Regions from separate parts of the Mesorhizobium sp. WSM1497 genome, predicted to be linked through region 2. Evidence: riboswitches for the same ligand, from Rfam matches in the RefSeq annotation. Region 2 holds a riboswitch; the other holds the start of a gene.
The links. Region 2 has a riboswitch for cobalamin ahead of A9K65_RS02000 (aromatic ring-hydroxylating dioxygenase subunit alpha). Riboswitches for the same ligand answer to the same signal wherever they lie in the genome.
Positions count from the first base shown of each region.

Region 1 (5,990 bases), 1.5 Mb from region 2:
AGAGGCTGATCTGGATTTCCTGATCGATCTCTTTTCGCGCCGGGAACTTGTTGCGCATCGCCCCGACCCTGTTCCGGATACAGCCCAGCAGAGCGTCGCGCGGCTGACGCGCGACATCGGCCATTGGGACAAGCACGGCTTTGGCCGCTTGGCGGTCGAGGCGGATGAAAAGCTGGTCGGCTTCGGCGGCGTCACGGTATCGGCGGATTTCGACGGTCTGAACCTGTCCTATCATCTTCATCCGGCGAGCTGGGGACATGGCTATGCCACGGAATTGGTGACGGAAGCACTGCGCACCGCGTTCGGCCCCTTGCGTGCCGATCGGGTTGTCGGCCTCGTCCGCCCCGCCAATCCGGCTTCGCGACGGGTGCTGGAGAAATGTGGCTTCGTCTTCGAAAAAGAGGTGATGCTGCACGGGGCGCCAACGATAGTTTTGGCATTGGCGCACCCAAGAAGAGTCAATATTTCAGGCCCGGCCGCCTAGAGCGGCGCGCCCGGCCTAAGGCCCCGGGCGCGCCGGAACTATTCCGCAGCAAACGCGGCTGCTTCGCATCCGTCCATCTCGCACTCAGCCGTGGCAAGGCTGCGCTGGCCAAGCAGCACCGTGGCCAGCGCGATCGTGCCTGAAGCCACAGAGACCCAGAACCCGTTCTGGGCACCGAACGCATCGACCACCGCGCCGGCCGCGAACGAGCCGAGCGCCATGCCGATGCCGATGCCGGTCATGACCCAGGTAATGCCTTCGGTCAGCATCGCCTCCGGCACATGCCGCTCGATCAGGCCGAAGGCGGTGATGAAGGTCGGCGAGATCGCCACGCCGCTGATGAACACGGTCAGCGCCAGCAGTGGCACGGTGTCGGCGGTGAGCGGCAACAGCGTGCCGAGCGCGACGAGGGCGACCGCGATGGCCAACTGGCGTTGCAGCGGCGCCTTCAGGCTGAGCGCGCCGACGATGATGCCGAGCACGAACGATCCCAGCGCGTAAACGCCGATGACAAGGCTGGCGGCGCCGGGCTGGCCAAGCTCCTTGGTGATCGCCACGGTGCTGACTTCCGTCGTCGCGAAGGTCGCGCCGATGAAGATCAGGGCGAAGGTGATGATCTGAACCGGCCGCAGGCGGATCGCCGAGCCGCTTGAGCCATGGTCCACCGGCCGCACTTGCGGCTCCGTCGAGCGTTGCAGGATGAAGGCCGCTGATCCGAATGCGAGAAATAATGTGCTCACCAGAACGCCGGCTTCCGGGAACAGGGCAGCACTGAGACCGACCGATAGCGATGCCCCGGCGATATAGACCAGTTCATCGGCCGCGGACTCGAAGGCGAATGCGGTGTTCATCTGCGGCCGTCCGCGGAAAATCTCTGTCCAGCGCGCCCGCACCATCGCCGGCATGCTTGGCATGGCCGCGGCCAGTAGGGCCGACACGAACAGCGTCCACACCGGCCAGTCCTGGTTGGCCGCCGCTATCAGGACGGCGAAAGCCAGCACCGCGATGATGGTGGTGGGCACGACGATTTGTGTCTGGCCCAGGCGGTCCACCAATCTCGATATCTGCGGCGCAACGAAAGCGTTGGCCAGCGCGTATGTTGCCGAGACGGCTCCGGCCAGCCAGTATTCGCCACGCGTCTGCGACAGCATCGCCACGATGCCGATGGGCGCCATGGCGATCGGCAGGCGCGCCATGAATCCGGCGGCCGCAAAGCCCTTGGCTCCGGGGGCACGAAAGATTTCCGCATAGGGATTTTGCATGGGTGGTTCCTCGACAAAGGACGATTCGGCAATTACATACGAAGCGTATGATTGTTAAATAGAGCATACGCCGCGTATGTCAATTGGCATACGTTACGTATGTGAATAGGGCCAGAAGCCATGCACAGACCCCGCAAGGAGATGATCGCCGAGACGCGCGCAAAGCTGATCGCGGCGGCCCGCCATGCCTTCGGCACAACAGGCTATGCGGAAGCCTCGATGGATGATTTCACCGCTTCGGCCGGGCTGACGCGCGGCGCGCTCTATCATCATTTTGGCGACAAGAAGGGGCTGCTGCAGGCGGTCATAGCCCAGATCGACGGCGAGATGGCGGCGCGCATCAATGAGGTCGCGTCGAGAGCGCCGACCCGCTGGCAGCATTTCGTCGACGAGTGCTCGACCTATATCGAGATGGCGCTGGAGCCGGAAATCCAGCGCATCATGTTCCGGGATGGCCCGGCCGTGCTGGGGGATCCAGCGCAATGGCCGAATGCCAGTGCGTGCATCGTGTCAATGACCGACCATCTGACCGCGCTGCAGGAGGAGGGGGTCGTTGTCTCGAGCCTCGACCCCGAGACGGCCTCGCGACTGATCAACGGAGCGAGCAGCCAGGCAGCGCAACGGATCGCCAATTCGAGCGACCCCGAAGCGACGTCCAAGAAGGTGGTGACGGCGTTCAAGCAACTGCTCGAAGGCCTGCTCAAGAAGCCGGATCCGCAGTCGAATTGAAGTTCCCACCGGAGCTTTCGTGCCGGCAGCTGTTCCCGATAGGAATTTTTTCTTGACACCTGCCCTCAGCTAAGGTACATATTCGTCCATGGTGCTGATTTGCGCTGGTGACCCGCCGCACAGGCGGGTTTTTCGTGATGCTCCGTCAGACAACGCGCCGGCGAGAGGCTGCGAAAGAAAACCGTTGCCCAGAATTCGTCGCCCTGTGGTGCCAGGGCCGGCAATTGACAATCGCCGGGTTGAGTTCATCCTCTTCCACCATCTCTGAGGCGGAGATTCGGGGCACATGTGGGATTTCGAGATCGGCCGGTCGGTGTCCATCATGATGCGGACCTGGCCGTTCATCGTCTTTCGTATGATCGTCTATTTCGGCATCACGCTGGCCTACATCATGGCGACCGGCACCGGTGCCTCGGTCGGCTATGGCGTCGGCCATATCTCCACCGATCCCGACGGGCCCATGTCCTTTGCCCTGTGGGGCGGCGTGGTCGGGTTTGGCATCGTCTCGATCGCGGTCTACTGGATCCGCGAATACATCCTCTATATCGTCAAGGCCGGCCACATCGCCGTCATGGTTCATCTGATCGACGGCCGCGACATTCCCGCAGGTCAGGACCAGATCGCCTACGCCAGGGATATCGTGACCCAGCGTTTTGCCGAGGCCAACATCCTTTTCGTCGTCGACCAACTCGTCAAGGGTGCCATCCGCGCCATCACCGGCCTGCTCGGCGGCATCGCCGCCTTCCTGCCTATACCGGGCCTGAGCGGCCTGGTCTCCTTCATCAACACGGTGATCCGCCTGTCGCTGACCTATGTCGACGAGATCATCCTCGGCTACAACATCCGCATCAATTCAGCCTCACCCTTCGAGACGGCGCGCCAAGGCGTCGTGCTCTATGCCCAGAACGGCAAGGTCATGGTCAAGAACGCCGTCTGGCTGGCGGTCATCATGTGGGGCGTTTCGTTCGTCATCTTTCTGATGATGCTGGCGCCTGCTGGTGCGATTCTGTTCCTGATGCCTGGCCAGCTCGCCGGCTGGGCTTTCGTGCTCGCCATCGTCTTCGCCTGGGCGTTCAAGGCGGCCTTCATCGAGCCTTTCGCCATCGCTTGCCTGATGCAGGTCTATTTCAAGACCATCGCGGGCCAGGTGCCCGATCCGGCCTGGGACGCCCGGCTGACCGAGGCGTCGTCGAAGTTCAGGGAGCTCAAGGACAAGGCGCTCGCCTCCTTCGGCGGTTCGCGCTGGGGTACGGCCGGCGCCACACCCTGATCGGCTGGGCGGATGGTGTCTGGTGAGGCAGAAACGGTGTTGAGGCGCGCCACGGTGGACTTCAGCTGTGTCTCGCCTTGCCCGGAAAACGTTTCGCTCATGATCAGTTCCGGCAGCGGCAGCCGCCGTCCCCAACCATGCGTTTCAAGGTCCGGTTTGGAAGCGAACTCGGAAACACGGCCGACGCAGAGATAGGCGATTGGCGTTACGTGATCCGGAATGGCCAACAGCCGCTTCAGCGCCTCAGCCTCGATGATGCTCACCCAGCCGACGCCAACGCCCTCGGCACGCGCGGCCAGCCAGAAATTCTGCACCGCGCAGACGGTGCTGTAGAGATCCATCTCCGGATTGTGCCAGCGTCCCAGCGGCGAACCCTTCGAGCGCTGCCGGTCGCAAGTGATGCAGATGTTGAGCGCGCTCTCGCAGATGCCTTCCAGCTTGAGCTTGCGGTACAGCGCCTGTTTTTCCGTCTCGATCGCCGGCAGTTCCTGCTCGCGCGCGGCCAGGAACAGGTCGCGCACCCTTTCGCGTCGCTCGATGTCACGAATGACAATGAAATTCCATGGCTGCATGAAGCCGACCGATGGCGCATGATGGGCGGCAAGCAGCAGCCGCGCCAGCACGTCGTCATCGATCGCGGTGGGCAGGAAATGGCTGCGCACGTCGCGCCGCGTGAACATGGCGCGATAGACCGCATCGCGCGCATTCTGGTCGAATCCATCGTCAATGGCAGCGGTCATATATTCCGGCATCGCTTGTCCCCTTGCGATTGCAGATTCAAAACGGTCAGAGCGTACTTTGTGCGTCCAAATGGACGCACGTCGCTCTGATGCCACCCGCCCGACCATGCGGATGACGATGCCTGCCAGGCCGGTCTTCTGGCTTGGGATCAACCCGCGTCCGGTGCCTTCCCGTCATCGACAGTGGCATTTACCGGCGCGGTCCCCCTCACAGCGTTGGGCACGCCACGGAATTCAACCGTGTTCCCGATTCTCCCGCTTGCGGCGGGCACCAGGCAGTGCCAAGGACTTTACGCCGAAGCGCCGGCGAGGCCAATGCCTGCGGCGACACGAATGGACGCAGGCGCGATTTTCCCCAGTCATCGGCCGCCCGTGCATGGCCTTTGTCGATCCGGGTCACTAGATTAGGACGATGACCACCCGTCTCTACACGCATCCGATCTTCCTCGAGCATCTCACGCCGCCCGGACATCCCGAGCGGCCCGACCGCTTGCGCGCCATCGAGCGCGTGCTCGATGAGGAAGCCTTTGCCGGGCTCGAACGTATCCAGGCGCCGGAAGGCGACGAGGCCACCATCCTCTACGCGCATCCCGCCGATTTCGTCGCCCGCGTGCGCGCCGCCATTCCCGACGAGGGCATTGCCCGCATCGATGCCGACACCACTGCCAGTCCGAAGAGCTGGCAAGCGGCGATCACTGCGATCGGCGCCGCCAACGCTGCCGTCGATGATGTCTTTTCGGGCCGCGCCGACAACGTCTTTGTCGCCGCCCGGCCGCCCGGCCATCATGCCGAAAAGACCACGGCCATGGGCTTCTGCCTGTTCAATACGGCGGCGATCGCGGCGCGTTATGCGCAGAAGAAACACGGTGTCGAGCGCGTTGCCATCGTCGACTGGGACGTGCATCACGGCAATGGCACGCAGGATATTTTCTGGGACGATCCCTCGGTGCTCTATTGCTCGACACACCAGATGCCGCTTTATCCCGGCACCGGAGCGAAGACCGAAACGGGCGCCGGCAATATCGTCAACGCACCGCTGGCGCCGCAGACCGGCAGCGAAGTGTTTCGCGATGCCTTCCTGTCGCGCGTCCTGCCCGCGCTCGACAATTTCGCGCCCGACCTGATCATCATTTCGGCCGGGTTCGACGCGCACCACCGCGATCCGCTGGCCGAGATCAATCTGACCGAGGATGATTTCGACTGGGCGACCGGCCAGCTGATGCAGCGCGCGGCACGCCACAGCGGCAACCGGCTCGTAAGCCTGCTCGAGGGCGGCTACGATCTGCAGGGATTGGCATTTTCGGTCGCCGCCCATGTCGGGCGACTGATGAAAGGATGAACGATGGCTGGTGAGACCAACGAAGACGTCAAGGCGATGAGCTTCGAGCAGGCACTCGATGCGCTGGAGAAGATCGTCGATGATCTGGAGCGTGGCGACGTGCCGCTCGACCAGTCGATCAGGATCTATGAACGTGGCGAGGCGCTGAAGGCGCATTGCGACCGGC
Region 1 covers NZ_CP021070.1:5,627,184-5,633,173, reverse strand. The annotation lists gene A9K65_RS27710 (GNAT family N-acetyltransferase) at 1-484, shown strand, start outside; gene A9K65_RS27705 (MFS transporter) at 523-1,746, opposite strand; gene A9K65_RS27700 (TetR/AcrR family transcriptional regulator) at 1,867-2,475, shown strand; gene A9K65_RS27695 (hypothetical protein) at 2,762-3,745, shown strand; partial or broken gene bluB (5,6-dimethylbenzimidazole synthase) at 3,868-4,485, opposite strand; cobalamin riboswitch at 4,596-4,776, opposite strand; gene A9K65_RS27685 (histone deacetylase family protein) at 4,898-5,824, shown strand; gene A9K65_RS27680 (exodeoxyribonuclease VII small subunit) at 5,828-5,990, shown strand, end outside.
Region 1: it holds a riboswitch for cobalamin, as region 2 does, so the genes downstream of both, bluB (5,6-dimethylbenzimidazole synthase) here and A9K65_RS02000 (aromatic ring-hydroxylating dioxygenase subunit alpha) in region 2, are expected to answer to the same signal.

Region 2 (5,990 bases):
TGATGATCGACGAGGTGCTGTCGCACACCGCCGACAACCACCCGTGGTTCAAGGAAAGCCGGTCGAGCCGCAGCAACCCGAAAGCCGACTGGTACGTCTGGGCAGACGCCAGGCCGGACGGCACGCCGCCCAACAACTGGCTGTCGATCTTCGGCGGCTCGGCCTGGCAATGGGACACCAGCCGCCAGCAATATTACATGCACAATTTTCTGGCCGAGCAGCCCGACCTCAACTTCCACAACCACGAGGTCCAGGACGCGTTGCTCGACGTCACCCGCTTCTGGCTGGAGCGCGGCGTCGATGGTTTCCGGCTCGACACCATCAATTTCTACTTCCACAGCCAGGGCTTGGAAAACAACCCGCCGCTGCCGCCGGAAGAGCGCAACGACCAGACCGCGCCGGCGGTCAACCCCTACAACTACCAGGACCATCTCTACGACAAGAGCCGGCCCGAGAATCTCGGCTTCCTCGAACGGTTCCGTGCCCTGCTCGATGAATATCCGGCAACGGCAGCGGTCGGGGAGGTCGGCGATTCGCAGCGTGGGCTTGAAGTGGTGGCCGCCTACACCGCCGGCGGCAAGCGCGTGCACATGTGCTACTCCTTCGATTTCCTGGCGCCGGAAAAGATCAGCGCGGGCAAGGTCCGCTCGGTGCTGGAATCCTTCGGCAAGGTCGCCAGCGATGGCTGGTCGTGCTGGGCCTTCTCCAACCACGATGTAATGCGCCCGGCCTCGCGCTGGGCCGCCAATGAGCCCGACCCGACCGCCTACCTCAAGGTCATCTCGGCGCTGCTGATGTCCTTGCGCGGTTCGGTCTGCATCTATCAGGGTGAGGAACTTGGGCTCGGCGAGGCCGACCTTCGGTTCGAGGATTTGCAGGATCCCTACGGCATCCGCTTCTGGCCTGAATTCAAGGGCCGCGACGGCTGCCGCACACCGATGGTGTGGGACGGCGGCGCCAAGAATGGCGGCTTCTCCCAGGCAAAACCCTGGCTGCCGGTGCCGGCCAAGCATTTGGCGCAAGCGGTCAATGTCCAGCAGGGCGACGAGGCTTCGCTGCTCGAGCACTACCGGCGCTTTCTCAGCTTCCGGCGTGCCCATCCGGCGCTGGCCAAGGGCGACATCACCTTCATCGAAAGTGAGGGAGATACCGTCGCCTTCACGCGCCGCGCAGGCAACGAGCAGATCGTCTGCGTCTTCAATCTGGGAGCCGGGCGGGCCAAGGTTGACCTTGGCGGCCGATCGCTGCAACCTCTGCCCGGGCACGGATTTTCGGGGCAGGCGAGCAGCGGTTCCATCGAGCTTGGCGGCTACGGCGCCTGGTTCGGGCGTCTCGACTGAATTTCCAATCACTGGAGGAAACCAATGGCCGATGTCACGCTAAGACAAGTGAAGAAGTCCTACGGCAATCTGAACATTCTCCACGGCATCGACCTCGATATTAAGTCGGGCGAGTTCATCGTCTTCGTCGGCCCGTCGGGCTGCGGCAAGTCGACATTGCTGAGGTCGATCGCCGGGCTCGAGGAAATCACCTCCGGCGAACTCAGAATAGCCGGCGAAGTGGTGAACGACGTGCCGCCGTCGAAGCGGGGCATCGCCATGGTGTTCCAGTCCTACGCGCTGTACCCGCACATGACCGTCTACGACAACATGGCGTTCTCGATGAAGATCGGCAAAGAGAACAAGGCCGAGATCGACCGCCGCGTGCGCCAGGCCGCCGAGATCCTGCAGCTGACCAAATATCTCGACCGGCTGCCCAAGGCGATGTCGGGTGGCCAGCGCCAGCGCGTCGCCATCGGCCGCGCCATCGTGCGCAATCCGAAGGTGTTCCTGTTCGACGAGCCGCTTTCGAACCTCGACGCCGCGCTGCGCGTCGCCACCCGCATCGAGATCGCCAAGCTCAAGGAATCGATGCCCAACACGACCATGATCTACGTTACCCACGACCAGGTCGAGGCGATGACGCTGGCCGACCGCATCGTGGTGCTCAAGGACGGCCATATCGAGCAGGTCGGCACGCCGATGGACCTCTACAAGAAGCCCGGCAATCTGTTCGTTGCCCAGTTCATCGGCTCGCCGGCCATGAACATCCTGCCGGCGACCATCGAAAAGACCGGAAACCCGACCGTCGTCAGCCATGTCGGCGGACGCAAGGCGACCGTGCCGATTGCGACGCCGGCTTCGGCAAAGGGCGCCGCGGTGAGCTTTGGCGTGCGGCCGGAGGACCTGATCATCGCCAGCGGCGCGGACTATCTGTTCGAGGGGACGGTCGACTATGTCGAGCAACTCGGCGAGGTGCAGCTTGTCTATGTCGACATCGGCCGCGCCGATCTGCCGCTGGTGACCAAGCTGCCCGGCAATGTCGAGGTCAAGCGCGGCTCGACATTGCGGCTGAGCGCCAATGGCGAGGACCTGCATATCTTCGACGCGGATGGACGTTCTTTCGCGTTGCATGAAGTGGAAGCAAAGGCGGCTTAACCGCAATTACCGTGTCAGGCACAAAAAAGAGCGGCGGGCCGGGCCCGCCGCTCTTTGACTTGGAGATCGACTTCGGTTGTTAGTTGTTGCCGAAGAGGTTGCGGTCGGCACCTTGCGGAGCAGACTTCTGGGTGGTGTCACCCGACGAGTTCAGCAGCTTGTAAACCGGCGAACCGGTGTTGCGTACCGAAGAGGTGCGCGTGCTGTCGACCGAAGTCGTGGCGGCAGGCTGATTGGCACCATTGGAGCCAAAGTTGTCGCTGCCGGCGAAGGCACTGCCGGTGATGGCCAGAACGGCGGCGGCAGCAATAAGGATCTTGTTCATTTTAGTCTCCTGAATTCTGGATTTCGCCAGGACGGCAGACACAGCTGCCGTCGGTTGCGAAATTGGTTGTTAGCGACCGAAGAGGTTACGGTCGCTGCCCTGAGCGGGCGTCTGGGCAGCCGGTTCCGAGGTCTTGGTGGAAGCCGTGTACGACTGGTCCACAGCGGCGGCAGGCTGGTTCGGGCCGTTCGAACCGTAGTTGTCGCTGCCCGCGAAAGCGCTGCCGGTGATGGCCAGAACGGCGGCGGCAGCAATGAGGATCTTGTTCATCTTGAATACTCCTGAATGTCTGAATTTCGCCAGGGCGGCGGGCGAGCCCGCCGTCGACCGGAAAACTGGGAATCGGCTGTTAGTTGTTGCCGAAGAGGTTGCGGTCAGCACCCTGGGCAGGCGCCTGAGCAGCCGGTTCCGACTTCTTGGTCGAAGCGGTGTACGAGCTGTCGACAGCAGTGGCTGCCGCGGCGTTCGAACCGTAGTGGTCGCTACCAGCGAAGGCGCTGCCGGAAATGGCCAGAAGGGCTGCGGCAGTGAGAATGATCTTTTTCATTTTTGGTACTCCAGTATCGTCTTTTTCCGTCCGTCTAGCGGCGTGTCTTGGAAATGAAATCGCGTCGTTCGGACAGCCCCGATGTGGGAGGGCAAGGTCGTCTTTTCCAATCACGAAGTTGTTCCGTGTGGACCATGAATCCACACCTTGAAATTGTGCCAACGGAATCTACGGATGCATTTTTCTTCTTCACATCAGTGCGTTAGGTGTATCCACCTGATGGATCACTGACTGTTTCAGAGGCCCAGCGTTCACACCGTCCTGCACGCACCGTCAACAGAAACGAACCGTTCGGTTCGATTTTAGAGCAAGCTAATAGTCACTTTTCGAAACCGTTAACCTTTTTTGACCCCCGCGAAGGGTCGGATTCGCGAAGATCGCAGCCGGCAAATGGCCGCCCGGGAGGTGGGATCTCGGCCCGCGACGATCTGCAGTAGCGTTTCGCATGCCGTGTCGCGCCGCATGGATACGATGTCGTTTTCATGCCGACGGCGCGCCCGCGATCGTGGTTAGATCATACCATCTCAGGTGCCGCTTCGTGACGACGAGGCGGAGAATTGGGAAGCCGGTCAGAATCCGGCGCTGCCCCCGCAACGGTGGTGGAGTTCAAGTCGCAACGGGAGACCACTGGGCAACCGCCTGGGAAGGTGTCGCGATGGTCCGCAAGGACAACTCCAGAGCCCGGAAACCAGCCCGAGATTTTTAGACTCGACTGATCGCGGTGGGCGGTCAAGAGGTGGATAGCGCATGTCCGGCACACAGCCGGCCTGTGTTTCAATCCTTCCTCCGTCACCACCAGTTCAGTCCTTAGGAACGAGGACAGGACATGGATATCCGCAACGACATGCTGAGGCTCCTGAAGGGGCGCCGGCAAGGCTTTTCGCTGGAGCAGCCCTTCTACACCGATCCGGACTACTTCAAGCTCGACATGGAGCTGATCTGGTATCGCGACTGGCTGTTCATCGGCCATGATTGCGAACTGCCGAAGCCGGGCAGCTACATCACCGTGCAGGTCGGCGATTATCCGGTCGTCCTTGTCCGCGACCAGCACGGCAAGATCAACGCCTTCCACAATTCCTGCCGCCATCGCGGCAGCCGCGTGTGCAACACGGAGAAGGGTACCGCGGCAAAGCTCGTCTGCCCGTATCATCAGTGGACCTACGAGCTGGACGGCCGCCTGCTGTTTGCCCGCCAGATGGCCGACGGTTTCGACAAGAGTGATTTCGGCCTGAAGCCGGTCGCCTGCGAGAGCGTCGGCGGCTACATCTTCATCTGCCTGGCCAAGGAACCGGCAGATTTCGCGCCGATGCGGGCGATGATCGAACCCTATCTTTTGCCGCACCGGCTGCGTGAAGCAAAGATCGCCTTCGAGAGCACGATCGTCGAGAAGGGCAACTGGAAGCTGGTCTGGGAAAACAACCGCGAGTGCTACCACTGCGCCGCCAATCATCCCGAGTTGTGCAAGACCTTCCCCGAGGCTCCAACCGTAACCGGCGTCCATGGCGCCGACAGCGACCCTGAAATGGTCGCACACTGGGCCAGATGCGAGGCATCAGGCTTGCCGAGCAAATTCCGCATCGATCCGGCAGGGCAGTACCGCGCCACCCGCGCGCCGCTGCTGCGCGATGCCGTCAGCTACACCATGACGGGAAAACGGGCGGTCCAGAAGAACCTGTCCGACAGCGTTTCAACCGACCGCATCGGCTCCTTGCTGCTCTATCACTATCCGACGACCTGGAACCATATCCTCGGCGACCACGCCGTTACCTTCCGCGTGCTGCCGATCAGTGCCACGGAAACCGCGGTGACCACGAAATGGCTCGTCCACAAGGATGCGGTCGAAGGCGTCGACTACGACCTCGCTGAGCTCACCCATGTCTGGACCGAGACCAACGACCAGGACCGCCGCATCGTCGAGGAAAACGCCTTCGGCATCCTGTCGCCGGCCTATGAACCAGGCCCCTATTCGGAGCTGCATGAGGGCGGCGTGATCCAGTTCGTCGAGTGGTACGCGTCGTTCATCGGGCCGCGCCTTGCCGAAGGCGGCCGGCCGGCCCTGCGCAGCGTCGCCTAGCCCAGGGGACAAGAGGATGAATGCGATGACGGACCTTGGCCTCTATCGCCATCTCGACCAGATGACGCCCTGGAACGACAGGCTGCAGGTGCTGGAAGTGATCGGCGTCAGCGACGAAGCGCCTGACGTGAAGACCTTCACCTTCCGCTCCGACAACCAGACCTGGTTCCGCTACAAACCGGGGCAGTTCGTGACTCTGGAACTGCCGACATCGGACGGGCCGCTGATGCGCACCTACACGCTGTCGTCCTCGCCGTCGCGGCCGTTCTCGATCGCGGTGACGGTCAAGGCGCAGGCGGGCAGCACCGGTACGCGCTGGATGTTCGACCATCTGACGCCCGGTTCGCACGTCAAGGCCTATGGGCCGACCGGCGACTTCTCGCTGCACAGCCACCCGGCCGCCAAATATCTGTTCATTTCGGCCGGTTCCGGCGTGACGCCGATGATGTCGATGCTGCGCTGGCTGAACGACTGCGCCCCATGGACCGATGTCGGCTTCGTCAACTGCGCGCGCCGCCCGGAAGAGATCATTTTCCGCAAGGAGCTCGAACTGCTCGGCAGCCGCAT
Region 2 covers NZ_CP021070.1:431,949-437,938, forward strand. The annotation lists gene A9K65_RS01975 (alpha-glucosidase) at 1-1,340, shown strand, start outside; gene ugpC (sn-glycerol-3-phosphate ABC transporter ATP-binding protein UgpC) at 1,365-2,477, shown strand; gene A9K65_RS01985 (DUF680 domain-containing protein) at 2,557-2,802, opposite strand; gene A9K65_RS01990 (DUF680 domain-containing protein) at 2,872-3,072, opposite strand; gene A9K65_RS01995 (DUF680 domain-containing protein) at 3,152-3,349, opposite strand; cobalamin riboswitch at 3,859-4,061, shown strand; gene A9K65_RS02000 (aromatic ring-hydroxylating dioxygenase subunit alpha) at 4,176-5,423, shown strand; gene A9K65_RS02005 (hybrid-cluster NAD(P)-dependent oxidoreductase) at 5,449-5,990, shown strand, end outside.